One region of the Hominisplanchenecus murintestinalis genome, then DNA from elsewhere that is predicted to be linked to it. Evidence: riboswitches for the same ligand, from Rfam matches in the RefSeq annotation. Region 1 holds a riboswitch; the other holds the start of a gene.
The links. Region 1 has a riboswitch for FMN ahead of ribD (bifunctional diaminohydroxyphosphoribosylaminopyrimidine deaminase/5-amino-6-(5-phosphoribosylamino)uracil reductase RibD). Riboswitches for the same ligand answer to the same signal wherever they lie in the genome.
Positions count from the first base shown of each region.

Region 2: another riboswitch for FMN. It lies ahead of NFR99_RS11820 (ECF transporter S component); the one in region 1 lies ahead of ribD (bifunctional diaminohydroxyphosphoribosylaminopyrimidine deaminase/5-amino-6-(5-phosphoribosylamino)uracil reductase RibD).

Region 1 is NZ_CALPCM010000005.1:3,273-17,982, reverse strand. It holds gene NFR99_RS03280 (MBOAT family O-acyltransferase) at 1-295, opposite strand, end outside; gene NFR99_RS03275 (hypothetical protein) at 308-946, opposite strand; gene NFR99_RS03270 (transglutaminase-like domain-containing protein) at 1,024-1,590, opposite strand; one part of gene prfB (peptide chain release factor 2) at 1,656-2,729, opposite strand; one part of gene prfB (peptide chain release factor 2) at 2,731-2,793, opposite strand; gene secA (preprotein translocase subunit SecA) at 2,866-5,424, opposite strand; gene hpf (ribosome hibernation-promoting factor, HPF/YfiA family) at 5,727-6,254, shown strand; gene ribH (6,7-dimethyl-8-ribityllumazine synthase) at 6,533-6,997, opposite strand; gene NFR99_RS03245 (bifunctional 3,4-dihydroxy-2-butanone-4-phosphate synthase/GTP cyclohydrolase II) at 7,016-8,215, opposite strand; gene NFR99_RS03240 (riboflavin synthase) at 8,227-8,871, opposite strand; gene ribD (bifunctional diaminohydroxyphosphoribosylaminopyrimidine deaminase/5-amino-6-(5-phosphoribosylamino)uracil reductase RibD) at 8,852-9,958, opposite strand; FMN riboswitch at 10,113-10,260, opposite strand; gene NFR99_RS03230 (DUF6449 domain-containing protein) at 10,326-12,353, opposite strand; gene NFR99_RS03225 (ABC transporter ATP-binding protein) at 12,328-13,230, opposite strand; gene NFR99_RS03220 (GntR family transcriptional regulator) at 13,217-13,597, opposite strand; partial or broken gene NFR99_RS03215 (peptidoglycan-binding domain-containing protein) at 14,270-14,659, opposite strand.
Region 2 is NZ_CALPCM010000038.1:10,336-25,045, reverse strand. It holds gene NFR99_RS11840 (polysaccharide deacetylase family protein) at 1-840, opposite strand, end outside; gene NFR99_RS11835 (endonuclease/exonuclease/phosphatase family protein) at 887-1,981, opposite strand; gene NFR99_RS11830 (GNAT family N-acetyltransferase) at 2,152-2,643, opposite strand; gene NFR99_RS15490 (MATE family efflux transporter) at 2,800-3,033, opposite strand; partial or broken gene NFR99_RS15600 (WYL domain-containing protein) at 3,191-3,361, shown strand; FMN riboswitch at 3,464-3,581, shown strand; gene NFR99_RS11820 (ECF transporter S component) at 3,714-4,334, shown strand; gene NFR99_RS11815 (hypothetical protein) at 4,502-4,648, shown strand; gene NFR99_RS11810 (aldolase catalytic domain-containing protein) at 4,799-5,773, shown strand; gene NFR99_RS11805 (replication-associated recombination protein A) at 5,817-7,130, opposite strand; gene NFR99_RS11800 (polysaccharide deacetylase family protein) at 7,143-7,796, opposite strand; gene NFR99_RS11795 (hypothetical protein) at 8,020-8,991, shown strand; gene NFR99_RS11790 (YesL family protein) at 9,013-9,684, shown strand; gene NFR99_RS11785 (DUF1002 domain-containing protein) at 9,715-10,611, opposite strand; gene NFR99_RS11780 (alpha/beta fold hydrolase) at 10,611-11,582, opposite strand; gene NFR99_RS11775 (tRNA lysidine(34) synthetase) at 11,804-12,532, shown strand; gene bilS (flavodoxin family protein BilS) at 12,634-13,158, shown strand; gene NFR99_RS11765 (hypothetical protein) at 13,192-13,587, shown strand; gene NFR99_RS11760 (DUF5685 family protein) at 13,642-14,481, shown strand; gene NFR99_RS11755 (J domain-containing protein) at 14,481-14,710, shown strand, end outside.

The DNA.
Region 1 (14,710 bases):
CCGCCAAAAATCCTGTATATTTGAACACAAGCAAAAGCGCCAAATTCATACTAACCGCCATTCCCAAAAGAAGCTTCCGCTTCTTCCGGAAACGTGACACCCCCAGAGCCCACAAATAGTTCATAAATGCTGAACCAATCATCATAAACACATAAATCGGCTCGCCATACGCATAAAATGCCAAGCTGGCTAAGAGCAGCATCGCATTCTTTGCCCGGATTCCGGGCAGAAGCAGATGCCCAAGGAATACCACGGGCAAAAAAATGCACAAAAATACCAGTGAACTGAATACCATGCCTTACCTCCGCTATGCCCCAAGTATCTGCCACACGATTTCTTTGTCACCGTAGCGGAACGTAAACACAGTGAAATTTTTATAAGTCAAAATTCCGTCGTCTCCTGTCTGTCCCTCCCAGGTCATACAGCTCGCCATATATTCTGCCGAGGACGGTTCGCCAAGCAGAGCTTTCAGGGCCGCCGCATCCGTTCCCTGTACGCTGTACTGCTGCAGGTTCTTTGTCTGCTCAGCATTCTGCTTCCCGTCTTTCCCAAAAGCATACAGTTTCCCTTCAATCACATAGATACCTGTATATGCTTTGCCATTACCCGCAAAGTAGTATGTCTTTTTATACCAGCAGTCCGTTTGCATCTGGCCTTTTTTATTGAAATAATAAGTCTTTCCTTTCACTTTCTTCACTCCGGTATAAGCCGCGCCGTTTTTCCCAAAGTAATATTTCTGTGTCTTGCCTTTAGACTTTATACTTACCCACTTGTTCTTAACTTTCCTGCCCTTTTTGTAATAAAAATATTTCTTTTTCTCTTTTACCACGCCGCTCTTCTTCTCCGCCGCTGCCTGAACCCGCATAGCAGGAAGAACCGCCTCTCCCGGAGCCTGGAAGAAAAATCCCAGCGCCAGCACGGCAATGCCGATTCTAATTCGTTTCATAACCCTGTCCTTTCTTTATCTCCGCCCCCGGCGAAATCATGACTTCTTTTCCAATTGTTAAACAGTTTCACCCTGCGCTAAAACTTCACATTTATTGTCTTGCTCTTTTTAAAGGTTTTCTTCATGGTTTTAACATTCTTCATGAAATATTTCCCTGTACTTTTCGCTCCGAATTTATCCAGGTTCGTATCGCACACATACCATATTTTCCCGACTTTCACCTCACACCATGCATGAGGCTGCCACCGGGATACGTTAAAACCGTTCGTAGTCCCCGTGCAGATTCTTACCGGAAGCCCCGTAGCCTTCTTTGCCAGAAATGCATATACTGCTGCAAAATGATAACAGCTTCCTTTTTTATTTTTTATCATTTCCGCCGCATAAGCTTTCTCCCAGCCTTTTTTACCTGTAAAGCCCATGACACGGGCATAACCGTAAGTCTTTTCTACATATTGAAATAGCTTTTTCAGCTGCTTCTTCTGATTCTTCTCTTTCTTAACCACTTTCTTTACAAGCTTTTCCGCTGATTTCTCCAGGCTGCTCTTTGCCGCGTCAACTGTCACTGCCGGGGCTGCCGCTCCGCCTGCCGCCAGCATTCCTGCCAATGTGAAAACAGCCGCCCGCTTCCCTGTCCATCTTCTCATTTTCGATTCCCTCCTTCTTTACAGCGCTACTACTTATATCAGTTTACAAAATCTAATCAAGCCCATCACTCTATCTCATCTGTATTCCCTGCACTCTCCCCCAAAGTTATCCACTTTAAGTACGCATTCATAAACAAATCCAGGCTTCCATCTAAAACATTGTCCACATTCCCGGTCTCAGCGCCTGTCCGATGGTCTTTTACCATCGTGTAGGGCTGTAATACATAGGAACGTATCTGGCTGCCCCAGCCGATTTCTTTGATTTCTCCCCGGATGCCCGATACTTTCTCTGCATTCTCCTGCTGCTTCAGAAGATACAGCTTCGCTTTCAGCATCTGCATCGCCTTATCTTTGTTCTGAAACTGAGAGCGCTCATTTTGGCACTGCACCACGATATTCGTAGGGAGATGGGTGATTCGGATTGCCGACGAGGTCTTATTGATATGCTGTCCACCCGCACCGCTGGAACGGTAAGTATCAATACGCAAGTCCTCCTCACGGATTTCAATATCTAAATCCTCCTCAATATCCGGCATTACATCACACGACACAAAAGAAGTCTGACGTTTACCCGCCGCATTAAACGGCGAAATACGCACCAAACGGTGAACACCCTTCTCTGACTTCAGATAACCATAAGCATTTTCCCCATTCACCTGGAATGTCACGGACTTAATTCCCGCCTCATCACCATCCAGATAATCCAGCACTTCCACAGAATAGCCTTTCTTATCCGCCCAACGGCAGAACATTCGGTAAAGCATTCCAGCCCAGTCACAGGACTCCGTACCGCCCGCCCCTGCATGAAGGGTCAAGATAGCGCTATCCTTATCATACTCGCCGGAAAGCAGGGTCTTGATACGGATGTTATCATAAGTGCTGATAAAAGCCTCCAATGTCTCCTGAATTTCCGGAATTAAAGAGGTATCATTCTCCTCATTCGCCATTTCAATCAGTGTCTCAATCTCCTCATACTGCTCCTTCAGCGCCTGGAAAGTTTCAATGTCGCTTTTCAGGTCTTTCAGGGTTTTCATTGCCTCCTGAGACTCTTCCGGCTTATCCCAGAAATCAGGCTCTTCCATTTTTCTCTCTAATTCCTGAATCCGCTTCTCCTTGTTAGCCAAGTCAAAGTGAATCCCTCACTTCCACTAATGGTTTTTCATACGTGTTCAATGTATACTTGAACTGATCTAACTCAACCACCGCTTCACCTTCTTTCATTTTTTAATATCTACAAAGAGACCGTTTTTAATAACGGTCTCCTGTATGCACTTCCTATTTTTTCCTTCCGCAGCACTGTTTATACTTCTTGCCGCTTCCGCACGGACATGGATCATTTGGATAAACCTTCTGCTCTACACGCTTTTTGGGCGCTTTCTGCAGGGACTCATCCTTATTCGTTCCTGTTACTTTCGCTACTTCTTCTCTTTCAACCTTTTGCTCAATCCTTACATGGTACAGCAGACGCAAGGTATCTTCCTGGATAGCTGCCGACATAGCGTCAAACATCTCATACCCACTCATCTTAAACTCAACCAGAGGGTCTCTCTGACCATAAGCCTGGAGACCGATTCCCTGGCGGAGCTGATCCATATCGTCAATGTGATCCATCCACTTCCTGTCAATCACTTTCAGCAGCAGCACGCGCTCCAGCTCACGAATCTGCTCTGCCTCCGGGAATTCTGCTTCCTTAGATTCATACAGCTTCACCGCCTGTTCTTTCAGAGACTGCTTCAGTTCATTCTTCTTCATATTCTCCTGAACAGTAACCTTCATAGGAATAATCGGCGTCAGCAGGGACTCAAGCTCATGGATATCCCATTCCTCTGTACCCTGGTCATCTGAAATGCACATATCTACCGTATTATCTACAGTATCAGCAATCATTTTCAGAATCGAATCCCTCATATTTTCCCCGTCGAGCACACGCCGTCTTTCATTATAGATAATTTCACGCTGTTCATTATTTACCTGGTCGTATTCCAGCAGGTTTTTACGAATTCCATAGTTGTTGCTCTCTATCTTCTTCTGTGCATTCTCAATCGCTTTCGACAGCATTTTGTGCTCAATCTGCTCATTCTCCGCTACGCCCAGAGATTTAAAAATGCCCATCAGACGCTCAGAACCAAAGAGCCTCATCAAATCATCTTCCAGCGAAATGTAAAACCTGGATTCTCCCGGGTCTCCCTGACGTCCGGAACGTCCGCGGAGCTGATTGTCAATACGCCTGGACTCATGACGCTCTGTACCGATGATTTTCAGTCCGCCTGCTTCCCTGGATTCATCATCCAGCTTGATATCCGTACCACGTCCTGCCATATTGGTAGCAATCGTAACGGCCCCATGACGCCCTGCCTCGGCCACAATCTCTGCCTCCAGCTCATGGAATTTCGCGTTCAGCACTTTGTGGGGAATGCCCTCCCGTTTCAGCATGCCGCTCAGAAGCTCCGAAGTCTCAATGGTAATCGTACCTACCAGCACCGGCTGCCCCTTTTCATGAGCCTCTACAATAGATTCCACAACAGCCTGAAATTTTTCTTTTTTCGTCATATATACCGCATCATCCAAATCTTGGCGCACTACCGGTTTGTTCGTCGGAATTTCGATAACGTCCATTCCGTAAATATCACGGAACTCTTTTTCTTCTGTCAGAGCCGTACCGGTCATACCGGATTTCTTCGCGTATTTATTGAAGAAATTCTGGAACGTAATGGTTGCCAGCGTCTTACTCTCCCTCTTTACCTTCACATGCTCTTTCGCCTCAATCGCCTGATGAAGCCCGTCAGAGTAGCGTCTTCCCGGCATAATACGCCCGGTAAACTCATCAACAATCAATACCTGGTCCTCTTTTACTACATAATCCTGATCCCTGTGCATCAGATTATGGGCGCGCAGCGCCAGATTGACATTGTGCTGGATTTCCAGATTTTCAGGATCAGCCAGGTTCTCAATCTGGAAAAATTTCTCGACCTTCTTGATACCCTGCGCCGTCAGGTTCACCACCTTGTCCTTTTCATTTACGATAAAGTCCCCGGTCTCTGTGATTTCCTCTCCCATAATTGCCGACATTTTCGTTACTTCTCCGCTCGCCTCGCCTCGCTCCAGCTGTCTCGCAAGAATGTCGCAGACCTCATAAAGCTTCGTGGACTTCCCGCTCTGGCCTGAAATAATCAGCGGGGTCCTCGCCTCGTCAATTAAAATCGAGTCTATCTCATCGATGATCGCATAGTGCAGCTCCCTCTGCACAAGCTGCTCTTTGTAAATTACCATATTGTCACGCAGATAATCAAAACCAAGTTCATTATTCGTCACATAGGTGATATCACACGCATACTGCGCCCGGCGCTCGTCATTGTCCATCTCATTGAGCACGCATCCCACCGTTAGCCCCAGAAACTCATGGACTTTCCCCATCCACTCTGCATCACGGTGCGCCAGATAATCATTTACCGTAACGATATGGACGCCTTTCCCCGCCAGTGCGTTCAGGTACGCCGGCAGCGTGGATACCAGGGTCTTACCTTCTCCTGTCTTCATCTCTGCAATACGTCCCTGATGAAGGATGATACCGCCGATAAGCTGCACTCGGTAATGTTCCATATTCAGCACACGCCGTGCCGCTTCCCGCACCGTGGCAAATGCTTCCGGAAGGATATCATCAAGTGTAGCACCCTCCGCCAGCCTGTCCTTATATTCCCTTGTCTTATCCCGCAGTTCTTCATCTGATAAAGCCTGCATGGTTGAACGCAGCCCTTCGATTTTTTCCACAAGCGGCATAATCATCTTAACCTCACGTTCACTGTGCGTACCGAATATTTTTTGAATCAGATTCATTTTTTTTCTCCTATACTCTCATCTATTTCACGCAAACTACCTAGTATTCTACCACTTTCCCTCAGAATAAACAATAGCATTTTTATGAATAACCTATGAACGATTTGAGCTTTTACGGCATCTTCTGCACAGTTGCTCTCCATTCTTGCCCACGCCCTTGGGATTCTCCATTGACCATTTCATTACAAATTTACAGATAATTTATAGATTTCTTCTTGAAATTCATGTAAAATATGGTATAATAATTGTACGGCATGGCACCCATCAGGTGCCGCAAATTTACAAAAAAGGAGTTGGATATTATGCGTTTTACGATTAGCGGGAAAAATATTGATGTTACGGAAGGCTTAAAGAATGCGGTTACGGACAAGCTTGGAAAACTGGAAAGGTACTTTACCCCCGAAACAGAGATTCAAGTAACTCTGAGCGTTGAGAAAGAAAGACAGAAAATCGAAGTGACGATTCCTGTAAAAGGAAATATTATCCGTTCCGAACAGGTAAGCAATGATATGTATGTATCCATTGATTTAGTAGAGGAGGTTATCGAGCGGCAGCTTCGCAAATATAAGAATAAAATCATCGAGAAACACCAGGACGGAGGAAATTTTAAGAAGGAATTTATCGAAAAAGAAGTTCCGGATGAAGAAGATGTAAAAATCATCCGCACCAAACACTTCGGCATAAAACCAATGTTCCCGGAAGATGCCTGTATACAGATGGAGCTTTTAGGGCACAGTTTCTTTGTATTCACTAATGCAGAAACAGATGAAGTGAATGTAGTATACAAAAGAAAAGGAAATACTTACGGCCTGATTGAGCCAGAATTTTAACAGACTAAATCTCCCGGCAAAAGGAAGATTCTGAAGCTGAGTTTATTTTTGCATATCTTCTTCTGTAATAGAGTCAAAAACCCCGCTGCAAGCAACGGGGTATCAAACTTGAAGCGCCCCAAGGGGCGGGGTATTTGACCCTCGCGGCAGTCGCCAAATGCCTGCAAGCAGTCACTTGGCTCGTTGCTCGCGGGAATAAAAAGGCTGGTAAATACAGTTATTCATACTGCTTTTACCGGTCTTTTTAAATTTAACGCGGTTGCCGATAAGAGGGTGTCTTATTCCATTTCCCTTATCAGGTTCACCATTTCAACCGCCCCCACTGCACAGTCATACCCTTTATTCCCCGCCTTGGTTCCTGCACGTTCAATAGCCTGCTCAATATTCTCTGTCGTAAGAACTCCGAACATTACCGGAACGCCGCTCTCCAGTGAAACTGCCGCAATTCCTTTTGACACCTCGCTGCACACATAGTCGTAGTGGCTCGTGCTGCCGCGGATTACCGCACCCAGACAGATTACTGCATCATACTTCCCACTCTTCGCCATTTTTGAGGCGATAAGCGGGATTTCAAATGCTCCCGGAACCCACGCCACATGGATATCTTCTTCCCTCACATCATGCCGCAGCAAGCCGTCCATCGCGCCCCCCAGCAGTTTCGATGTGATAAACTCGTTAAACCGGGCGGCAACGATTCCGACCCTGATCCCTTTTGATACCAGATTTCCTTCAAATGTTTTCATATAAAATTCCTCCTGTTCTTAAAAATTCAAAATATGCCCCATGCGCTCCTGTTTTGTCTTGAGATAGCGAATGTCATGTTTTGTCGCTTCCATCTGGATAGGAACCCTTTTCGCAATTTCTATCCCGAATTCTGAAAGCTGATAAACTTTATCCGGATTATTTGTCAAAAGCCTCATGCTTTTCACACCCAAATCCCGCAAAATCTGCGCTCCGACATAATACTCTCTCTGGTCTCCTGCAAACCCCAGCGCCAGATTTGCCTCCAGGGTGTCCATCCCCTGCTCCTGGAGCTCGTAAGCCCGCAGCTTGTTAATCAGCCCGATGCCCCGTCCTTCCTGGCGCATATAAAGCAGGACTCCCCGCCCTTCTTCTTCTATCTGCGTCATTGCGGCAGCAAACTGCTGCCCGCAGTCACAGCGCAGCGAACCAAAAGTGTCTCCGGTCAGGCATTCCGAGTGGACCCGGCACAGCACATCCGTGCCGTTACCAATCTCCCCCTTCACCAGCGCCACATGATGCTCACCATTAAGGCGGTTTACATACCCATATGCCCTGAAACTTCCATACTTTGTAGGCAGATCCGTAACCGTCACCCTATCAACCAGCTGCTCATTGCATTTCCGGTAATTCTGTAAAGCCTCAATCGTAATGAATCTGATATTCCACCGCTTCGCCAGTTCCATCAACTCAGGCGTGCGCATCATCGTCCCATCCTCCCTCATGATTTCGCAGCACAGACCGCACTCTTTCAGTCCTGCCAGACGGCACAGATCCACTGTCGCCTCCGTATGCCCATCCCGCTCCAGTACGCCGTTTTTCTTTGCCAGCAATGGAAACATATGCCCCGGCCTGCGGAAATCCTCTGGTTTCACCCCTTCCTCCACACACTTCATCGCCGTGACGGAACGCTCGGCTGCTGAGATTCCCGTGGACGTTCCCACATAGTCAATCGACACGGTAAACGCCGTCTCATGATTATCTGTGTTCTGCCGTACCATCTGAGGAATCTGCAGCCTTCGCACATACTCCTCAGACATAGGCATACAGATTAACCCCTTTCCGTGGGTTGCCATAAAATTAATATTCTCCGTAGTGGCAAATTCTGCTGCGCAGATGAAATCCCCTTCATTTTCCCTCTCTGCATTATCCGTCACCAAAATAATCCTGCCTTTTCTCAGTTCTTCAAGTGCATCTTCTATTGTGTCAAATGAAACCATATTCTCTCCTCCTAAAATCCATACTTCGCTAAAAATTCTTCTGTTATACCGCCTTGCCGCATCTCTTCTGCCGGGCGCAGCAGTTTTTCCACATATTTTCCGATAATATCTGTCTCCAGATTCACTTTATCGCCCACTTGGCGCTCTCCCAGGATTGTCATCCGCGCTGTATGTGGAATAACGGAAACAGAAAATGAATGTCCCGATATTCTCGCCACCGTCAGGCTGATACCATCCACTGTAACAGAGCCCTTTTCTACAATATATCGCAAAATAGAAGGCGGCGCCTGCACCGTATACCAGACTGCCGTATCATCACACTGAATCTGCGTAATCACCCCCACGCCGTCTACATGCCCTGAAACAATATGTCCGCCAAATCTCCCGTCTGCCGCCATCGCACGCTCCAGATTCACATGGATGCCCGGCCTTAATCCTGACAGCGAAGAACGATTTATCGTCTCATGCATCACATCTGCTATAAAAGTATGGGGAAAATACGCCGTCACCGTCAGGCAGATTCCGTTTACCGCTATGCTATCCCCCGCCTTCAAACCTTCCAGAACCTTCTTTGCTCTTATTTTCAATATAGCTGAATACGCCCCTTTTTTCACGCTTTCTACCGTTCCGATTTCCTCAATGAGCCCTGTAAACATCTTGCCTCACCTCACTTTCAACCAAAAAATCCTCCCCCAGACGTGTTATCACGCTGTCTTTCAGAAATACTGCAGCGTCCGGTGAATGAAATCCCCTGCCTTCCACCGGGGTTTTCGCTTCCCTGCCCCCGAATAGCTTTGGGGCAATATATGCCTGTATTTTCTGAACAATCCCACTCTCCAGCGCCGCCCAATTCAGCGTTCCTCCCCCTTCCAAAAGAATACTGTCAATACCGTACCGTCCCAGCTCTTTCATCAACTCTTTCAAATCTACGCATCCCGATTTCTCCGGAACCGCAAGTACGGTACAGCCTGCTTGCTGATAAACTGCATGCCGCTCTTTGTCCGCATTGCAGGTAGCCAAAATTGTCGGCGTTTCCTTAGCCGTTTTAACCACCTGCGCGGTAAGCGGCGTCCTGAGTCTGGAATCACAGATAATGCGTATTGGATTTTTCCCGCCCTCTATACGGCAGGTCAGCAGCGGATCGTCCGCCAACACGGTACCCACCCCAGCCATGATGCCGCTGTACCGATGACGCTGTGTCATTACATGCCTCCTTGCTTCTTCTCCCGTAATCCACTTTGAAGCTCCTGTATATGCTGCTATTTTCCCGTCCAGCGTCATAGCATACTTCATAACTACAAACGGCTCCCTTGTCTGTATGTAATGGAAAAACACCTGATTCAGCCTGTCACATTCTTCCCGCAGTACATGTTCCGTTATGCACACTCCATGTTCCCTCAGCGTCCGGATTCCTTTTCCGGCTACCAGCGGATTCGGGTCGTCAGAACCTGTCACAACCCTCCGAATCCCCGCTTCCAGAACTGCATCCACACAGGGGGGCTGCTTTCCATGATGGCAGCATGGCTCCAGGGTTACATACATCGTCCCTCCCTGCGGCGGTTCCGTGCAGGAACGCAGCGCATTCCGCTCCGCATGGAACCCTCCATACGTTTCATGCCAGCCCTGCCCGATCACCCGTCCATCTTTGACAATGACCGCCCCCACCATAGGATTCGGCGCCGTCCATCCGGCTCCTCTCTCAGCCAGCTCCAACGCCAGCCTCATATACTCCAAATCATTCATTTCCCTACCTCCAAAGAAAACAAAAAGCCCTGAATAAAATATCCAGAGCCAAAGCAGACAGAAATGCGGTTTTATATTTAAAAAGAAAAACTCTGGAACAAATATATTCCAGAGCAATCGCACATATACAGGATTCCATCATCCTGCATCTGTCTGTCATCTTCTTTCATCCAGACTATACTGTCGGCTTCGGAGTCTCACCGAATCATGCCTTGCGGCTCGTGGGCTGTACCACCGGTAGGGAATTCTTGCCTGCGGGACTGCGAACGCCCCGCAGGAGTCACCCTGCCCTGAAGACTTTATTCACTTAAATATTAGTATACACATGATGAATGCCTCTGTCAAGCCACGAAACCAAAGAGAACCATTATTGCTCTTCCAGAATATCCGGCAATTTTCCTTTCAAAAAATAGAGATTCCCCGACGGTATTTCCCCACTTTTGAGAACAATCTCAATATTTACTTCTTCAACGCTCATCCAGCCACTATACAAAGGAAGATATTCCATGCAGTCCAATACGTTCTGAATTTCCTCTGCATCATTCACTGTAGTTGTAGTAGTCTCTCCTTCTCCCTCGCTTCTGTAATCCGTCAGAACGATTCTCTCCACGTCTTTTTCCGTCAGCCGGTGCTCTAAATCAATACCTGCCTTCTCACGCAGAAAAGCGATTGTCTGCTGAAAACTGCTGCAGATGGGATATCCCTCTTCCCTGAAACTGGTAGTCGAAAATCCATATCTTCCTCTTTCCTCCTCAATGACAACGGAAAATCCTATCGTTCCAATCACATGGTTCTGGTAATCCTCATAGCTGATATGGCGCAGTTCCTCTCGATAAATATCCAAGAATTCCTGACACTCTTTTTCACTAAGCTTTAATTCAACATTTCCAAACAGGCTGCTGATATTGATATCTCCTTCCAAATTCGCATCCCGCCAGAAAACCGGATAAATCTTTTCTGCAAACTCAGGAGTTTCAAACAGGGCTTTTATCGTTTCCTGAATATCCTTCTCCGCTACAATATAATTCCGCCGCTCACGTTTTCCATTTCTCAGCTTATACTCCACTGAAATGCTGCGGCATTCTCCGGTGTTTTCCTCTCTCGCGCCTTTTCTCGCCAACTCATAAACGGGGGCAAAATTGTCCAAAAGCGTACTGTCCAGCGCCGCATTGACCGAATATAAATCATATCCTTCTACAAACGGCCTGTAATAGAAGTTCCCATTCAGCCGTTCGTCATAGAAAGCCATCTGCGCCACATCTTCCCTCGCCGGAAGATACGTATCATACCCCATAATATCATATCTGAAAACCAGAGCTGCTCCCAGGGAAAGCGCTACCGAGAGCATCAGGGAAACTTTATTCTTAAATAGCTCCCTCATATTCAGATGGTAGATAAATTCAATCACTGATGACAGAATCACTGACGCGCACACAGTGCCGAAGAAAAACCAATGCATTCCTCCGTCAACTCCTATCATCCGTGAAGCCAAGCCTGCCACCAGCGACATAGGCACTGCAAGCAAAACTTTTATCACGCCTTCACTTTTTGGAAACGCCATAGAGTGATCTGCCGCCTCTGTCTTCCGCACACAGTAAAGCCATAGGGCAATCCCCGTCATAAGCGCTATCCAAAAAATCTGGATTCCCACGCCGATCACCAGCCATTTCTCTTTCGCTTTCATCAATTCTTCTATATAATAGCCCGAAAACGAAGGCGAAAACAGCATAGAGATTTTCTCTGCTGCCGTGTTAGATATATAGGTCTTAAAAAATACGCTTTTCATACCGGCCCACACAAGCAGTACCGCTGGAATATACACTGTAAATACTGCTGTTCCCAGGATAGCCGTCAGCGTTTTCCCCGTCATAACCGTCGCCAGGATAGCCGTCCCATAACCGGCCAGATATTCCAGAATCCGGAAACTTGTCATCCTCACTGCCATAAGAACCACGCCTCCCGTAAGCAGCCCATTTACGGCGCCAACCAGCAGGCACAGCAGCATGCTCACAATAAACGGAACTACAAAAATAATGACTCCAGACACATACTGTACAAAAAAATACTTTTTTCTGGATATCGGAAGGCTATGGAAAAAGTCCACTTTCACCTTAGAATGAAGATAACTGTATCCGCTGATTCCCGCCAGCACAGCAGCGCCAAACGCCAGCACCCCGCCAACGCCGTTTCCCATCCTGACAGCATCCATATAATATTCCTGTACATAAGAAAACTCTGTATATCCGTCGCGGACGCTGTCCATCATTCCGTCAATACTCAGCAGCAGAACAATCGGAAGCAGAATAAAGCATGCCAGAGAGACCAATGCAATCAGCCAGCTTCTGCGTTTAAAATCTTCTTTTAACAGTCTACAAAATGAGATTTTTGATGTCATAACCCGCCACCTCCGTTTCACTGATAAATATTTCTTCCAAAGTCAGCGGAAGTACCTCTGAGAAAATCGGATGCTTATCTTCAATGCTCATCAGAATTTCCTGTTTCGTCCCCCGCGCTACAACAGTAAGCAGAGAACCTCTCTTATCATGCTGCAGCACATGAAGCTCCGTTAAAAGTTCTTCTTCTTTCACCGGGTCCTGAATAACGCACTGTACCTTATGGATATGGAACTTCATATCTTCCAAATCCTTCGATAAAAGAATGCCTCCCTTATACAACAGCCCCACATGGTCGCAGATATCCTCCAGCTCCCGTAAACTGTGGGATGCGATAACAGGCGTAAACTGACGATTCATCAACTCCATCGCAAAAATACTTTTCACCGCCTGGCGCATGACCGGGTCAAGCCCGTCAAACGTCTCGTCACAGAGCAGATATTTTGTCCCTGTACAGATTCCCAGCAGCACAGATACCTGCTTTTTCATCCCTTTAGAAAAACTGTTGATTTTACGGTTCCTGTCCAACCCAAACTTTTCTACCAATTCTTCAAAACGCTCGCTGTTGAAATTCGGATACACAATCTCATAATAATTCTGCATCGTCCGAATCGTGGCATTCGGGAAAAAATACGCTGTATCTGAGAGAAAACACACCTTTTCCTTGGCATGTGGATTCTCATATACATCTTCTCCGTCAATCAAAGCCGTCCCAGTGTCAGCTTTCAGCACGCCGCACAAAATCCGCAGCAAAGTACTCTTCCCGGCTCCGTTTGTCCCTACCAGCCCGAATATGCTCCCCTCCTGTATTGTCGCAATAATATTATCCAGAGCCTTCAGACTGCCGAAGGACTTATTCACGCCGTTAATTTCTATCATAACTGCCCTCCTTAAAATATTCCTCCGCTTTCTGCAGGAAAATTTCCCTCTTCACGTCCAACTCCTTCCCTTTCTTTACCAATCCCTCCAGAGAAACAAAAAAGGCTTCCTGTTTCTTCACTTTCAGTTCACTGTTTCCCGAAACAAAATTCCCCCTGCCCTTTACAGGGTAAATATATCCCTCCTGCTCCAGGACAGAATACGCTTTCTGAATCGTATTCGGATTGATTGATAAATCCACGGCAAGAGAACGGACGGACGGCATCTGGCTGTCTGGCTCTATCGCGCCTGTGATAATTAAGGTCTGGAAGCGTTCCACAATCTGTTCGTATATCGGCTTCCTGTTCTGATAATCAATCACTATCATAATTCCTCCAATTCCTGCCATTTTCGTGTATCTAGTGTACTATGCTTCCTAGTACACTATGGTTATAACATAGAGAGCAGAGCAGGGCAAGGACATTAATGAATACTTAAGGAAGTTAACGGTTTTATGCGGTTTTTCAGGCTTTTTTGTTGCTAATGTGTTGCTAACCGTTCACATTTATCAGGCTGTTTTATGGCTCGTCCCGGGTTCGAGTTACAATTTCTGTCCAGCATTCAAACCTTGAATTATTTCTTTACAATTAGCAGCTATTTATTCTCACCCATATTTTCTTCCCCAAAAACCCAAATATCCGACATATTAAAAACCACAGCATTATTGTTTTCAGAGTATATCCCCGAAAGATAGATATTTCCAACTTTAAATTCTGGTTAAGGAGAATCCTGTCGAAAACAGAAAGATTTTCACAAGAAAGATATTTTTGAATATACTAAAGAAAGGAAGCCAGACATGCAATTTTATAGCTGTTATATATAAGACAAAGGCGAAAAGCTGATTTTACTCAAGCCCTTCGCCTATCATTATCATAGAAGATCCTATTTACAGACTTTTCTTCATAATCTCAAATAAACCTAGTAAAATGAGATTGCCAACAAGTCCAAAGTTACACACACTCCCTTTTTGTTATCTGCAGGATACTTATATGCCAAGCCGTCACGGATTCAACTCCGCAATACGGGTCACTCCCACATAAATCTCCTGAATTTTATACCAGGTACGATAATCTACCACACCTGTCTCCGGAAGCCCAAACACTTCCTGGAATACCCGAACGGCGTTCTGCGTACGCTCACCATAGATTCCGTCAACAGCTATCTTCGGTATCCGGGGATAATTGTTAGAAATAGCATTAAGCTGATCTTGAATCTGCTCTACTTTATCTCCCCTAGTTCCGATATCCAATAGCTCGCCCGGCCAGGAAAGCGGAATTCCTGCAATCTCCTCTGCCGTATTAATATACATACTGCTGCCGTAATAATAGCGCAGAATCTCAATTGCTGAATATCCCTGGTCTCCCAGAGACTTTGACCCCCACTGACTCAACCTGATTGTAATAACGTGCAATATTGTACCTAGCAAAAAACCGATATATAT
Region 2 (14,710 bases), on a different contig from region 1:
GCTGTTCAGTCTGGGAACCACATCAAAATCTCCCACCGCTTCCGAGCCGTCAGGCTTGATATAGTGGCATTTTATATCGCCATTTTCATCCAGCACCAATTTATCAGGGTAACTTGCTGCTTCATACGAATGATAATAACTTAAATCATCCACGGAAAGTACAACTGCTTTTTTTTCCGGCGGCAGCAGCAGGTTTTCATTTTTCGTAAACACCTTATTTCCATTTTCATCCGTTGTCTCTACTACTAAATCGTGAAGGCGCACAAACACATATCCGTTATCATACATCTGCTGTGTAATTTTATCAAATTCTTCTACCGTAGTCATCCAGGCGTTCATGCCATCCGCCGCTCCCTGCCCTACAATAGAAGCATCCAGTGCAATCGTCGGCTCATTCATCAGCGAATGGTAAAAGATGTGGGGAACGGTATCCACATCCACCGGAACACACTTCTTCTGTGCTTCTGTATACCGGATAATTGCCTGGGTCAGTTCTGTCTTTTGCTCATACCCGTTTACCGATTTAATCTTTGCAACAGCCGCATCGTAATCATAGCCTGCCGCCAGACGGTCTGCTTCTTCCAGAATCTCTGCATTCTCGCCGGCAGGCTCCGTCTCCACTACGGCAGCGCTGCTTTTCTCCGTCTCCGGCTTTTTTCCCGGCTTTTCCTCTCCCACAACAAGATTTGTCGCCAAAGCAGTTACCCCCACAACCAAGGCCAGTGCTGCGATACATACTCCTGCCCTGATTATACCTTCCTGCCTGCGGCGCTTTTTCTTCATTCTCTGTCTCTCCTTTTTTTTCTGGAGCAGTTCATCTTCCTGTTCTCTCTTCCCCATCCCGGTTACTCCTCCGTGCCTTCATAACAAATTATATGCCCGCTGATTACAGCAGTGTAAATTCCATAACGACTGGATTATGGTCGGAATACAAAAATCCCCCGTCAATATTTTCTGCCTTCGCTTCTATATTATCTGAAACAATAAATCCGTCCACAACCACCGTATATGTCACGTCCTTTTCATATGGGATATCCGCCCCCCTGCAAGTTGGAATCTCTGCTGCATTCTCCGCTTTTGCAAAACGATATCCATCCGCCAGGTCGTCACTGTCGAGCTGATAGACCCACTCCGGCGTCTTCTGCCCCGATGGAAAGCTCTCGATAGACTCTGCGATATCATGGTTAAAATCCCCGCCAGCTATCACATAGTTCCCCTGCTCACGCTCACGGGCAAGCACTTCATTCAGCAGCGCAAGCTGTTCTGCACGAATCAGCCCGCCTTTGTCATAAGCGCTCAGATGTACCTGTATCAATACCAGCTCTTTCCCTCCGTCCACCGGAAGACGGCTTACCAGGAAACACCTATCCAAATCCGTAAACTTCGTAATAAAGGCATCGCTGACCGGAAACTGCCGCCTTGTATTTTCTAAAATCTGATACTTGCTGAATGTCAGCATCCCCGCCTGTACCGCCCCATGAGGCTCCAGAAATGGATAAAAAAGATATGCACTGTGAAAATTATTCGCAAACACAGAGCCATAGCCGCTAAGCCCTTTCTGGAAAATCTCCCTCTGATTTACCTGATAGCTCCTGTCAGCCTTTTCGTCCACCTCCTGGGTAAAAATAAAATCTGCTTCCTGGCTTTTCACCAGATTCAGGCTTCCTTCCGTATTCTCACGCTCTGCCTTCTCCGAAAGCGCCCTCGCATGTTTTCCCACCGTTTTTGTGCCGTCCAGCATTTCCCCTGTATCCATAAAAAAGGAATAGTCTGCCGAATATGCCCCAAAACCGATGTTGTATGTCATAATCCGATAGGCTTTCCCTTTCTGTACCTGCTCTGTCTGCGGATTTTCCGTGGCAAGCTTTGTAAAATCATCAATTCTGTAATACTGAATCTGCATATACGCCACATATCCCACAATCAACACCAGAAAAGCCGCAAAAATCCCTAACAGGATTTTCCCTATCCTCTTAGCCACCAAAATGCCTCCCTTTTTTCCAAAACGTTCCTGTCTCTCTTGTAATTATCATATCATTCTTCCCACGCTTTTGCAATAACGCCACATATAAAAAATCTAGCCCGACGCATGTTACATATAACAGTTCAGCCGACTGGCCTGTTACTGCTCTCTCGTGACCAGTGCCCATCTTACACTTCTATATAATATGGGCAGATATCTTCATACTGCCCGTTCTTTAACCGAAATCCTTTCGGAATCGTGCCAAGCTGCCGGAATCCTATTCTCTCATACAAATGCCTTGCATGGATATTTGACGCTACTACCGCATTAAACTGTAAAATCTTAAACCCGTTATCCCGTGCCTGCCTGATGCAGTCCTGTACCAGCTTTTCCCCGATATGCACTCCCCTGTTTTTGGCAGATACGGCATAACTCGCATTGCATATGTGCCCGCACCTTCCCACGTTGTTAGGATGCAGGATATACAGGCCTAAGATTTCTCCTGTCTGTGTATCCTCCGCCACACCGCAGTAACTTTGGTCTCCAAAAAATTCCTTTCCTGTGGTTTCCGTCAGCACTTCTTCCTGAGGAAATGCAATTCCTTCTTCTACCACCTCATTCCAAATATACAGCATGGCAGGAATATCGGTTTCTCTATATTTTCTTATCTTAACTATCATGATGTTATCCTCCCTATACATCCAAAGTATAGCATTTCCCGTGTATACTTTCAAGCATTTTCGAATATTCGTTCTTGTTTTTTATCGTCAATATCCGGAAAAATCGCTTTAATCATTTCTTCTCCCCAATAAAGTAAAATCCTTATACAATATTTTTCATTTTCCATTTACCTGTCTTGTAGTGGGCAAACGAGATACAGAAGTTTGCAAACCAGCCAAGCGGCACGGCGTACCAAACCATTGTGCAATGAGAATAATCATTATGTTTGCCGCCCGATACCCCTGTGAAACACGATCTTTTCTATTTGCTCCGATATTCTGTGCAATATAAGACGAGAGTGCACTGCCAATAGCGGACATCGGCACAATACAGAGCGTTTCAATTCGCATTGCGGCAGAGAAACCGGCGAGAATCTGCATACCGAAGCCGTTGACTACTGCCTGCAATTGCTTGCCATTAGATATACAAAACAGTATTACACAGATTCAAAATAAAGTGGTATTTTGGATTCCAGACAGACATTGTGATTCACCATTCCTTAAATCAATGTTCCATATTGCTGTCACCCGTCATGCAGCAGCCATACGGTATTCATCAATACACTCTGAAAGCACACGCACCATTATACCGATTAGGTTATACGCTATGAATGGACTTTGGTATTGCCCTGCATATTGTGCGACAGCAAATCAAATTAGAGAGTTCCGCATTAAACTTTTCCAACAGGCGGCGGACTGCTTCCGGTTCAATTTCGTGATATTTCCCAACCCACTTGCATGTTCAGAAACAATAGAGTATAATACAGCTTATATTAATAAGGAAATTCTTCGGGGCAGGGTGAAATCCCCGACCGGCGGTACAGTCCGCGACCCGCTCCGGCGGCTGATATGGTGCGATTCCATAACCGACAGTAAAGTCTGGATGAGAGAAGAATGCGATATTCTTTGAACACTATTGTCCCGTGTGCCCTTGCGCATACGGGATTTTTCGTGGAATTTCCTTTAAAGTCAAAGTCCCCGCAAGCACGGCGCTTGGCTCATTGCTGGCGGGAATGAAAAGGAGAGAAAACATGAACGCAAACACAAACGCGGCAGGAAATGCCGCAGGAAAAAGCAGCATTAAGAAAATGGTAGAAATTGGAATGCTGGGGGCGGTATCCGTCATCCTTATGATGTTCGAAATTCCCCTCTGGTTTGCCCCCTCATTCTACAAGATTGATTTAAGCGAAGTCCCGGTACTGATAGGCGCGTTTGCCATGGGACCGGCCGCCGGAGCCGTCATTGAACTGGTAAAAGTCGTCCTGCACATGGTTTTTAAGGGCAGCACGACGGCAGGTGTAGGCGATTTCGCAAATTTCCTGATTGGATGCGCCTTCATCGTCCCGGCAGGACTTATCTACAGTAAGAAGAAAAATAAGAAGCGCGCAGTTATCGGCATGACAGTTGGCGCGGTCTTTATGGTAGTAGCAGGATGCTTCCTGAACGCCTTCGTCCTGCTTCCCGCATACGGAAAAGCCTTCGGTATGCCGATAGACGCGCTTATCGGAATGGGAACGGCAGTAAATCCGGCTATTACCAGCCTGACAACTTTCGCCGTCCTGGCAGTCGCGCCGTTCAATCTGCTCAAAGCGGTGATTGTTTCGGTGATAACGCTGCTTCTATATAAATACATCAGCCCAATCTTAAAATAAATACCCCTCTCCGTTCGTGGGACTCCTATTATTTATCCATTTGTATATTATGGAACCTGATGATTTTTTAACGTCTCATAGGAATGCGTTGCTCTTTGTTGTATTATTTTAGGGGAGATTTAGAATAGCTTTCTTTATTTCGGGCACGATAAACTCGAGGTGATTATATGAACAAAGCAAAACAGGAAGAAGCGAATCGCAAAAAGAGCGATGATAAATTCAATAGCATAACCCAAAAGAAAAAACCGGAAAACCAGAACCAGGCGCACAATGCCCGTTCCGAAGCGGTAGAAGCAAAAAACAGGCAGGTTTAAGCATCCTTAGGGATGCTTTTTCCATACCTGAAACGACATGAAACGCCAATTGACAAACCTCCTTTTATGCGGTATAATCAGACACATCCGCGATTTAAACTTTAAAAGTTTAACGAGCGAAAGTATTTAAGAAAAGGAGACATGTACACTATGAAGGAAATATCGAACTTGATGAATTTCCGTCCGCAGATTAAAGTCGTGGACGCGACGCTTCGTGACGGGGGACTTGTAAATGATTTCTATTTTTCAGATAAATTTGTTCAGGATTTGTATCTGGCCAATCTGAGGGCCGGCGTTGACTATATGGAGTTTGGATATAAAGCATCCCGCGAAATGTTCGACGAATCGCAGTTTGGCAAATGGAAATTCTGTAAAGACGAGGACATCCGCGCCATCGTGGGGGATAATAACACGGATTTAAAAATCGCAGTTATGGCAGACGTAGGACGCTGTGACTACAAAAAAGATATCATTGACCGCGCCGACAGCCCGATTGACTTAATCCGCGTTGCTACCTATATTAATACGATCCCTGCCGCTATTGATATGATTGAAGACGCCCACGCAAAGGGATACGAAACCACCTGCAACATCATGGCGCTCTCCAATGCGCGTGAGCAGGATTTGGAAGTGGCGCTGCACCTTCTGGGACAGAGCAGCGTCGATACGATTTATATCGTAGACAGCTACGGTTCTTTCTACCCGGAGCAGATTGCCCGCACCGCCCACACGTTCCTGGAAATCTGCGGACAGTACGGAAAAGAAGTGGGAATCCACGCGCACAACAACCAGCAGCTCGCTTTCGCCAACACCATCGAAGTCGTAGGCGACGGCGTAAACTTCCTGGACGCTACCTACAACGGCATGGGAAGAGGCTGCGGCAACTGTATGATGGAGCTTCTGCTCGGATTCCTGAAAAATCCGAAATACAACATTTACCCGGTTATCCAGTTCATCGAAAAGCACATGACGAAACTGAAAGAGGAAGGCGTTATCTGGGGATATGATTTCCCGTACATGCTTACCGGAATCCTGAACCAGCACCCGCGCTCCGCGATTCAGTTTATGAAGAACGGCCGCACGGATTACACAGAATTTTACAAAGAGCTGCTGGATAGAGATTAATCCTGCCGACACCATTCTTACATTTCAGGGAGTGAACCGCCGTTCACTCCCTGATCCATTTCAGATGCGCCGCAATCTCTTTTTCATATCCGTTTTCACTCGGCTCATAAAATCTTGTATCCCCCAGCTCTTCGGGAAGATATCTCTGCTTTGAAAAATGTTTCGGAAAATCGTGGGCGTATTCATACCCCAGCCCATGTCCCAGCTTTTCCGCTCCCCGGTAATGAGAATCCTGCAGATGAGACGGAACGGTGGCTTTCTGGCGCTTCACAGACTCCGTCGCATGGAAAATCGCATTGGTACAGGAATTGCTCTTCGGGGCGCACGCTACATAAATCGCTGCCTGTGACAGAATAAGCTGAGACTCCGGCATACCCACACGCTCGACCGCCTGGGCTGCCGCCACGGCCACCTGCAGCGCCTGCGGATCTGCGTTCCCCACATCCTCCGAAGCACAAATCATGATTCTCCGCGCAACAAAGGTCACACTCTCCCCTGCATAAAGCATCCGCGCCAGGTAATACACCGCCGCATCCGGGTCAGAGCCCCGCATACTTTTGATAAATGCGGAAATCGTATCATAATGGTTATCCCCTGTCTTGTCATACCGCACGGCACGTTTCTGAATACATTCCGCCGCCACATCAAGCGTGATATGGATTTTCCCGTCGCTTCCGCGCTCCGTCGTCAGAACGCCCAGCTCAACCGCATTCAACGCCGCCCGTGCGTCTCCGTCCGCGATATCTGCCAGAAATTCCTCTGCGTCCGCATCAATCACAGCGTTATATTCACCCATTCCCCGCTCTTTGTCGTACACTGCCCGCTCAATCAGTATCTTGATATCATCCTTCGCCAAAGGCTTCAGCTCAAATACGATCGAGCGCGAAATCAAAGCGCCGTTCACCTCAAAATACGGATTTTCGGTAGTTGCGCCCACCAGAATCAGCGTCCCATCCTCCACAAACGGAAGCAGATAGTCCTGCTGCCCCTTATTGAAGCGGTGAATCTCATCTACAAACAGAATCGTCCGCTTCCCGTACATCCCCATACTGTCTTTCGCGGACTTTACCACTTCTTCCATATCTTTTTTTCCCGCCACCGTAGCATTAATCTGCGTAAACTCCGCGCTGGTAGTATTGGCTATGACCTTCGCAAGCGTCGTTTTCCCTGTTCCCGGAGGACCATAGAAAATGATAGAGCTTATCTTATCCGCCTTAATCGCACGGTAAAGCAGCTTGTCCTTTCCGATAATATGCTGCTGTCCTACCACCTCATCAAGAGTCTTTGGGCGCAGCCGGGATGCCAGCGGCGCCTCCGTCTCCATCGTATTTTTCCTCATATAATCAAATAAATCCATCTTCCCCTCCGTTTACTCCAAAACCAGTTCATCCACTGTTACAAACTCAAACCCCCGCTCCAACAAGGCGTCTACAATTTTCAGCGCTGCCTCCACAGACGAATCGTAATAATCATGCAGAAGAATGATACTGTTCTCCTCTGCCCTGCTAAGTACTTTCTGAACCACCGCATCCACATTTTTCGTTGTCCAGTCCAGCGGGTCGATGCTCCACAGTACCGGAAACATCTCAAATCCACACTCCAGCTTCTTATCCCACGCGCCAAAAGGCGGACGCACAAACTCCGTATTTTTTCCGGTAATCTCCTTCACCAGCTCACTCGTTTTTGTAATCTGTGCGCACGCCTCTTCCTCCGGAAGCCCGGTAATCTTTACATGATCATACGTATGGTTACCGATGAGATGTCCCTCCTCGTCCATGCGTTTAATAATATCTTCGCGTCCCTCAATATTCTTCCCCACCACAAAAAAGGTCGCTTTCACATTCCGCTCCTTTAGCCCATCCAAAAGCTTCGGCGTGTAGACCGGATGCGGCCCGTCGTCAAAGGTCAGCGCAATCCTCGGCTTCACATCCTCTGTAACCGCCTGGGAAATCCTGCCCCATAACAGCCCCAGTCCAAGAATAGCCACCGCTGCAATCATTATCAGAATATTTCTTCGTTTCACACACAAACCGCCCGTTATTAAAATTACTAAATATATACGCTGAGGGGCAATTCTCTATTCCATGAAACAGCCGTTTATAATCCTTTTCATTCATTATACCATAGACTTCCCCTAAATTCTGCACAATTTCAAAAATCGAATAAATCCTTGCAATAAGAAGTGGCGCAATCCCTCTTCAAGTGGTATACTATAAATATTATAAAAAAGAAAGGGGGATGCTTTTATGAAAATACAAAAATTTAAAACGATACGCATCCTAATCACTGCGCTGATGTTTCTTACCGGAACCCTGGTTATAACATCCGGTGCACAGGCAGCCGACAGCCGCTATTATGTTTCTATGGAGGCTCCTGCTCAGACACAGTATGGAACAGACAATGCCGTAATCAGCTGGAAACTCAGCTATATCAGCTCTTCCAATACAACAGAAACGGCCGGATACAACATTTACCTGGGAGAAGACTACGGGAGCACAAAACTCTTCGCAAAAACCCCGAACACTTTCTACAAAATCACCGGGCTGGAGGACGGAAAGAAATACTATGTAAAAGTAGAGCCTTACGCCGCAGACGGGTCCATTGGCAGCGGCAGGAGCCTGACCATCGAGACGATGCCGGCGCGGGTGAAAAATTTCCGGCAGGAACGCTGGTGGTATTTCATCAATATGCTTGAAGTAGCCTGGGATCGGATAGAGACTGCCGATACCGTCAACATTTCTCTGTACAACAGCAAAGGGAAAAAGGTACAGTCAAAGATACTTTCTCCATCCAGCAGCAGCGTATCTTTCTCAAAAATGAAAGATGAAGTTTACACGGTAAAAATACAGGCCTCCCGAACCATAAACGGAAATACCTGGCAGACTCCTGTTTCCACCATCCAATGCTTTAACCAGGCGCGCATCAGTTCCGCAAAAGTATCTAAGAAAAAACTGACTGTCAAGTGGAAAAAGGTAGGCGGCGCTACCGGATATGACATCTACGTATCCACAAAACAGAAATCCGGCTACAAAAAGTTGAAATCCGTCGGCAAAAATACAACGAAAGCTACATTTTCAAAATTTAAAGGAAAATCTTTCAATCCGAAGAAAACTTATTATATCTATATAGAGACTAAAAAGAAAAACGGAAAAAGAATTGACAAATCCGGCAGGCTTTACTACTGGAACACCAAAAATACGGCGACCGGTTACTTTTAACAACACAGGAGGAACGGTATTATGATGGATCGCATTTTTAACATGGATAACAAATTTTTCACTTTTATGGGAAAAGCCGCTGATTTGATTCTTCTAAACATCATCTTCCTGATTTGCTGCCTTCCCGTGGTGACCATTGGTGCATCCGTTACCGCAATGTATTATGTAACCCTGAAAATGGTACGGAACGAGGAATCTTATATCTCCCGAAGCTTTTTCCAGTCGTTCCGCCAGAATTTCAGGCAGGCAACAGGAATCTGGCTGATCCTCCTGGCTGGAGGAACGGTTCTCTGGCTGGATTTTCAAATCATGGAGCAGGCAGGTTCCGGCGGAATCTTTCAAGCCGTTTATCTGGGACTGTGCTTTATTCTCCTGATTTACGGCATGATATCCGCTTACATATTTCCGCTGTTAGCCAAATTTGACAATACCGTAAAAAACACTTTTAAGAATTCCCTGCTCATGTCCATCAGGCATCTGCCCTATACCATCCTGCTTCTGCTCATTACCTATGTGCCGATGTTCCTGACTCTGAACTATGGCGTTGTCCTGGTATACGGAGCCGTGGTCTGGCTGGCGGCAGGCTTTGCCCTGACAGCATTTATCAATTCACACATCTATATGAGGATTTACAAAAATTACATTCCGGAAGAAGCGCAAGAAAATGATTCCGAATGGACGCTGGGAGAATAATTACAGGGAGGCATTTCGCCTCCCTGCTTCTTAAGAAAAGAGATCCTGGAAAAATCCTACAATCGCGTCTATGATTCTTGTAAAAAAATTTCCTACACTCTCTGCATCAAAGTTAAAATCCAGATTTTCTAATTTATGGTACAAATCTTTCGCCTGCTCTTTGATGGCGTCTACGTTCAAATCCAAACCGTCGATTTTGTCCATCAGCCCGGTAATCTTATCCCTATCCTCATCGGAAAGACGAATCTCCAGCTCGTCCGCCGCCTGTTTCACCAGATTTTTAATATCTTCACTGCCGCTGACCGCACCCTCGGCCACCTCCTGTTTCACCAGCGCCATAAGCTGTTCTACCTTCTCAGGATCCCCTACGCTCTCCACGATTTCCCCTGTGATTACCAGTTCATTGTTCGCAGCATCCAGGTTTACTTCAGGAACCTCTTCCCCGGTCATCGTCTCATAAGCTTTGATAGCGCCCACCAGCGCCGCCGTCCCGGATATTGAAAATGGTCCTGCCACTGTAATATCTGCATCTTCCACTCCGGCAGTAATCAACGCATTCCGGTACATGCCTGACGTACAGTAGGAAATATTGTTTGTGCTTACATTGATACCATTTCCCGCCTCTTTTCCCACTACCATAACAGAAGAGAGCGCCCTTGTCCCTATCACGCCGGCATCCAGATAGCTGTCCAGATATTTATGTTCATCTTCATTTGTAATCGTGACCACATCATAATCTTTCAGCTCTGCCTCCGTCACTCCGAGCAGCTCCAGAACTTTCGCCCTCTCTGACTCCTTTAAGTCTGCGCCCAACGCCACGTACGGCTTATCAATCACTGCATCTACCCTGTCCGCCAGCGCTGTCATTCCTGACGTAAGGAACATACATGCCGCCAGGGCTCCTGTTAACATCTGCTTCTTTCCCATCAAAATCCCTCCTGTTTCTTATTATTCATCTTTCCTGTGCCCTCCAGACATTCCGAAAGCCATGTATAAATGTCCCGGTAAACTTTTTCCCTGTCAGTCTCATTCAATATCTCATGTCTATCGCCCGGATACAGCCTGCACTTCACATTTTTCATTCCCAGTTCCTTAAACCGGGCATATACCAGCATCACGCCTTTTCCGTAAGCTCCTACCGGGTCGTCCCCGCCTGCTGCAAACAGCACCGGAAGGGTTTTCGGCATTCTTCTCAGATAGCTCTCCTCCGAAAGTTTATAAAGACCCAGGAACATATTGTAATAGGCATTCAGCGTGAAGCGGAATGTGCATCTCTCATCTGCCACATACGTTTTCACACAATTCTCATCCTTCGTCAGCCATTCCTTGCCTGCGCGTGACTTCCCAAATCCCCTGTTATATCCTCCAAATGCCAGCGCGTCCACAAACCGGCTCCGGTAACGCCATCCCTTTACCCTCGCGAACAGCTTACAGACTAACATTCCCAGCATGGCTATGTTCCCCGAATGGTGCCCGGTTCCCATGATAACCGCCCCGGCCAGCCCTTTCCCATAGCAGCAGATATACTGCCTCGCCAGGAACGAACCCATACTATGCCCCAACAGGAAATATGGCGCGTGCGGATAATCCTCCTGCACCATTTTCCGCAGTCTGTGTAAATCCTTTATCAGCGTAGAATTTCCGTTTTCCTCCGCAAAATACCCATACTCTTCCTTCGAGCGGATGGATTCCCCGTGCCCCAGATGATCATTCCCCACCACCAGGACTCCCCGTTCCGCCAGGAACACTGCAAACTCGTCGTAGCGTTCCACAAACTCGCACATCCCATGAGAAATCTGCAGAACTGCCTTCACCTCCCCTTCAGGCACCCACTTTACCGCATGGACCAGCGTAATAGAGTCATTGGATAAAAACTGCATATGCTGTCTGATTACCATAAAATCACCCCTTTTACTTTTCATCTGCATCTTTGGCGTCCGCATGCACTCCCCATGCCGGCGGATACCGGAACCGCAGCCTGTTCCACGGTTCACTGCTGCTTCTTCCATACTATACCACACTTTAAAGAGAATACTCCTTAAAATTCTGTGAAAAATTGACTTTTTCTCTTAAACAGGTTATTGTAGGATGCAGATTATCAAAAAGGAGAGTTCTACTTATGAAACTGCAGCAATTACTCAGCTATACCCGAAAAGCTGTTGATGAATACCAAATGATACAGGAAGGAGACGCCATCGCCGTGGGCATTTCCGGGGGAAAGGACAGCCTGGCTATGCTCTATGCGCTACAGGGACTTCGGCGCTTTTACCCAAACCATTTTGACATCCATGCCATTACCGTCAGCCTGGGATACGAAGGCTTCGACTTATCCCCCATACGTTCCCTCTGCGAAGAGCTCGAAGTCCCCTACACCGTAATAGACACTGAGATCGCCCGCATTATCTTTGATGAGCGGAAAGAGGACAATCCCTGCTCTCTGTGCGCGAAGATGCGCAAAGGCGCTTTTAACCAGGAAGCGAAACGCATTGGCTGCAATAAGGTCGCCTATGCCCACCATAAAGACGATATAATTGAAACTATGCTCCTTTCCCTCATTTTTGAGGGAAGGTTCCATTCTTTCTCGCCGCTCACTTATTTAGACAGAATGGATTTGACGGTTATCCGTCCATTGATGTTTGTAGACGAGGCAGATGTGATTGGATTCAAAAATAAATACGCGCTTCCCACTGTCAAAAATCCCTGCCCGGCAGACGGTTACACGAAACGGGAATACGCGAAAAAACTGCTCCGACAGCTAAACCTGGAAAATCCCGGCGTGAAAGAGCGTATGTTTTCAGCCATCTTAAACGGAAATATCGCAGGATGGCCCCCGCGTATCCTGCGGTAAGGCGTTTATAAATCCTTTACATTTTTTTAGATTCTATATATGTTATTCCCCCGGAAACTGTGCTATCCTTTCTACTAGAATTTATTTAGGAAGTGACGGAATTGAAAACACAAGTCTTATATGTAAGCGGAACCGGAAATACTGAACAGATTGCAAAAGCAGTTTATCAGGAAATTCCCGGTGCTTCCAAGGATATCATGAAACTGGATTCCTGCTTTGAAAAACACTCTGCCGACATGTACTTTATCGGCTTTTGGGTAAACCGCGGCTCTGCCAGCGTGGAAATTCTTGACTTTCTCTCTGGCCTGCACGGAAAAAACATCGCGCTTTTCGCTACCTGCGGTATGGGAAAACACCCTGAATATTACCGCAAAATCGAAAAAAATGTATCTGCTTTTATCCCGGATGACAACCAATATCTGGGCGCCTTTTTCTGTCAAGGCAAAATGCCCATGCATGTGCGCCGGAAATATGAACAGATAGAAACTTTTGAAAACGGAAAACAGGTAGAACAGATGCTTCATAATTTTGACGAAGCGCTGCTCCATCCCGACCGCAGAGATTTAGCAAACGCACGCGCTTTTGTCTGCTCCGTTTATCAGAAACTGCCGTCCGATACTTACTGACCGGCTCATCGTTCTCACAGGAGGAACCTTTATATGAAGCAAAAATTTCAGAACTTTATGTCTGGCCGTTATGGCGTTGATGACTTTTCAAAAGCCCTGCTCTATGCTACCCTCGCCCTGTGCCTCGTCTCACTATTTACCCGGAACCGGATGCTGAACCTGCTGCTGACCGCAGGCCTGGTTTTTATCTATTACCGTATGTTTTCCAAGAATTATTCCCGGCGTTATCAGGAAAACCTATGGTATCTCCGGCAAAAAGACAAAGTCATGCACTTTTTCCGGCGCCAGAATAGCCTTGCGCAGCAGCGGAAAACTCACCGCATTTATACCTGTCCCCAATGCCGTCAGAAAATACGGATTCCCAAAGGACACGGAAAAGTGCAGATTACCTGCCCCCAATGCAAAACTGCGTTTATCAAACGCTCTTAATTCCTCGGAATCCCGACGCTGCCCTTTTTAACTACTGCTTTCCACGGAGAGATTATGTTTGGATACATCACTGTGAACCAGCAAGAGCTGAAAATAAAAGAATACAACCGCTACCGCGCCTATTACTGTGGCCTGTGCAAATCCTTGCGGGAGCGTCATGGCATAGCCGGACAGATGACGCTGACTTATGATATGACTTTTCTTGCCATACTGCTCAGCGGGCTTTATGAGCCGGACAGCTGTTCCGGTCTGGAACGCTGCCTGGTTCATCCATGCAGAAAGCACAAGATTCTTTCCAATGAATATACCGCCTATGCCGCGGATATGAATATTCTGCTGGCTTACCACAAATGCATGGATGACTGGCTGGACGACAAAAGCCTCTGGAAACTTTCTTATGCCCGGCTTCTCAAAAAACGATACAAAACGCTGGAAGCCCGATATCCCAGACAAGTACAAGCCATAAACATTTATATGGAAAATGTACATAACGGCGAAAAATGCCGCCTGGAAGATTTAGATTTGATTTCAGGTTACACAGGCGTTCTTCTTAGTGAGCTTTTTACCTGCAGAGAGGACGAATGGAGCGCTATCTTAAGACAGATGGGATTCTTCCTGGGAAAATTTATCTATCTTATGGATGCTTATGAAGACCTGGAAGCAGATATAAAGAAAGAACTTTACAATCCCTGGATATTCTATCGAAACCAGACAGATTTCGAAAAATTCTGCCTGGAAACCCTTCATATGATGGCCGCCGAATGCGCACGCGAATTTGAAAAGCTCCCTATTCTTATGGACGCAGAAATCCTTCGAAATATCCTGTATTCCGGTCTTTGGTCAAAATATGAAATGATTCAGAAAAACTATAAGGAAGAGAAAGAAGAAAAATAATGTCAGACCCTTACAAAATCTTGGGCGTCAGCCGCGATGCCTCTAACGATGAAATAAAAAAAGCATATAGGAACCTAAGCCGCAAATATCATCCTGATGCAAATATAAACGCTCCGCATCCCGAAACTGCCGAAGAAAAATTCAAAGAAATCCAGCAGGCATACCGCCAGATTATGGATGAAAGGGAACACGGCGGCTCCTCTTATAGCTATACTTCCTACGGACGTAC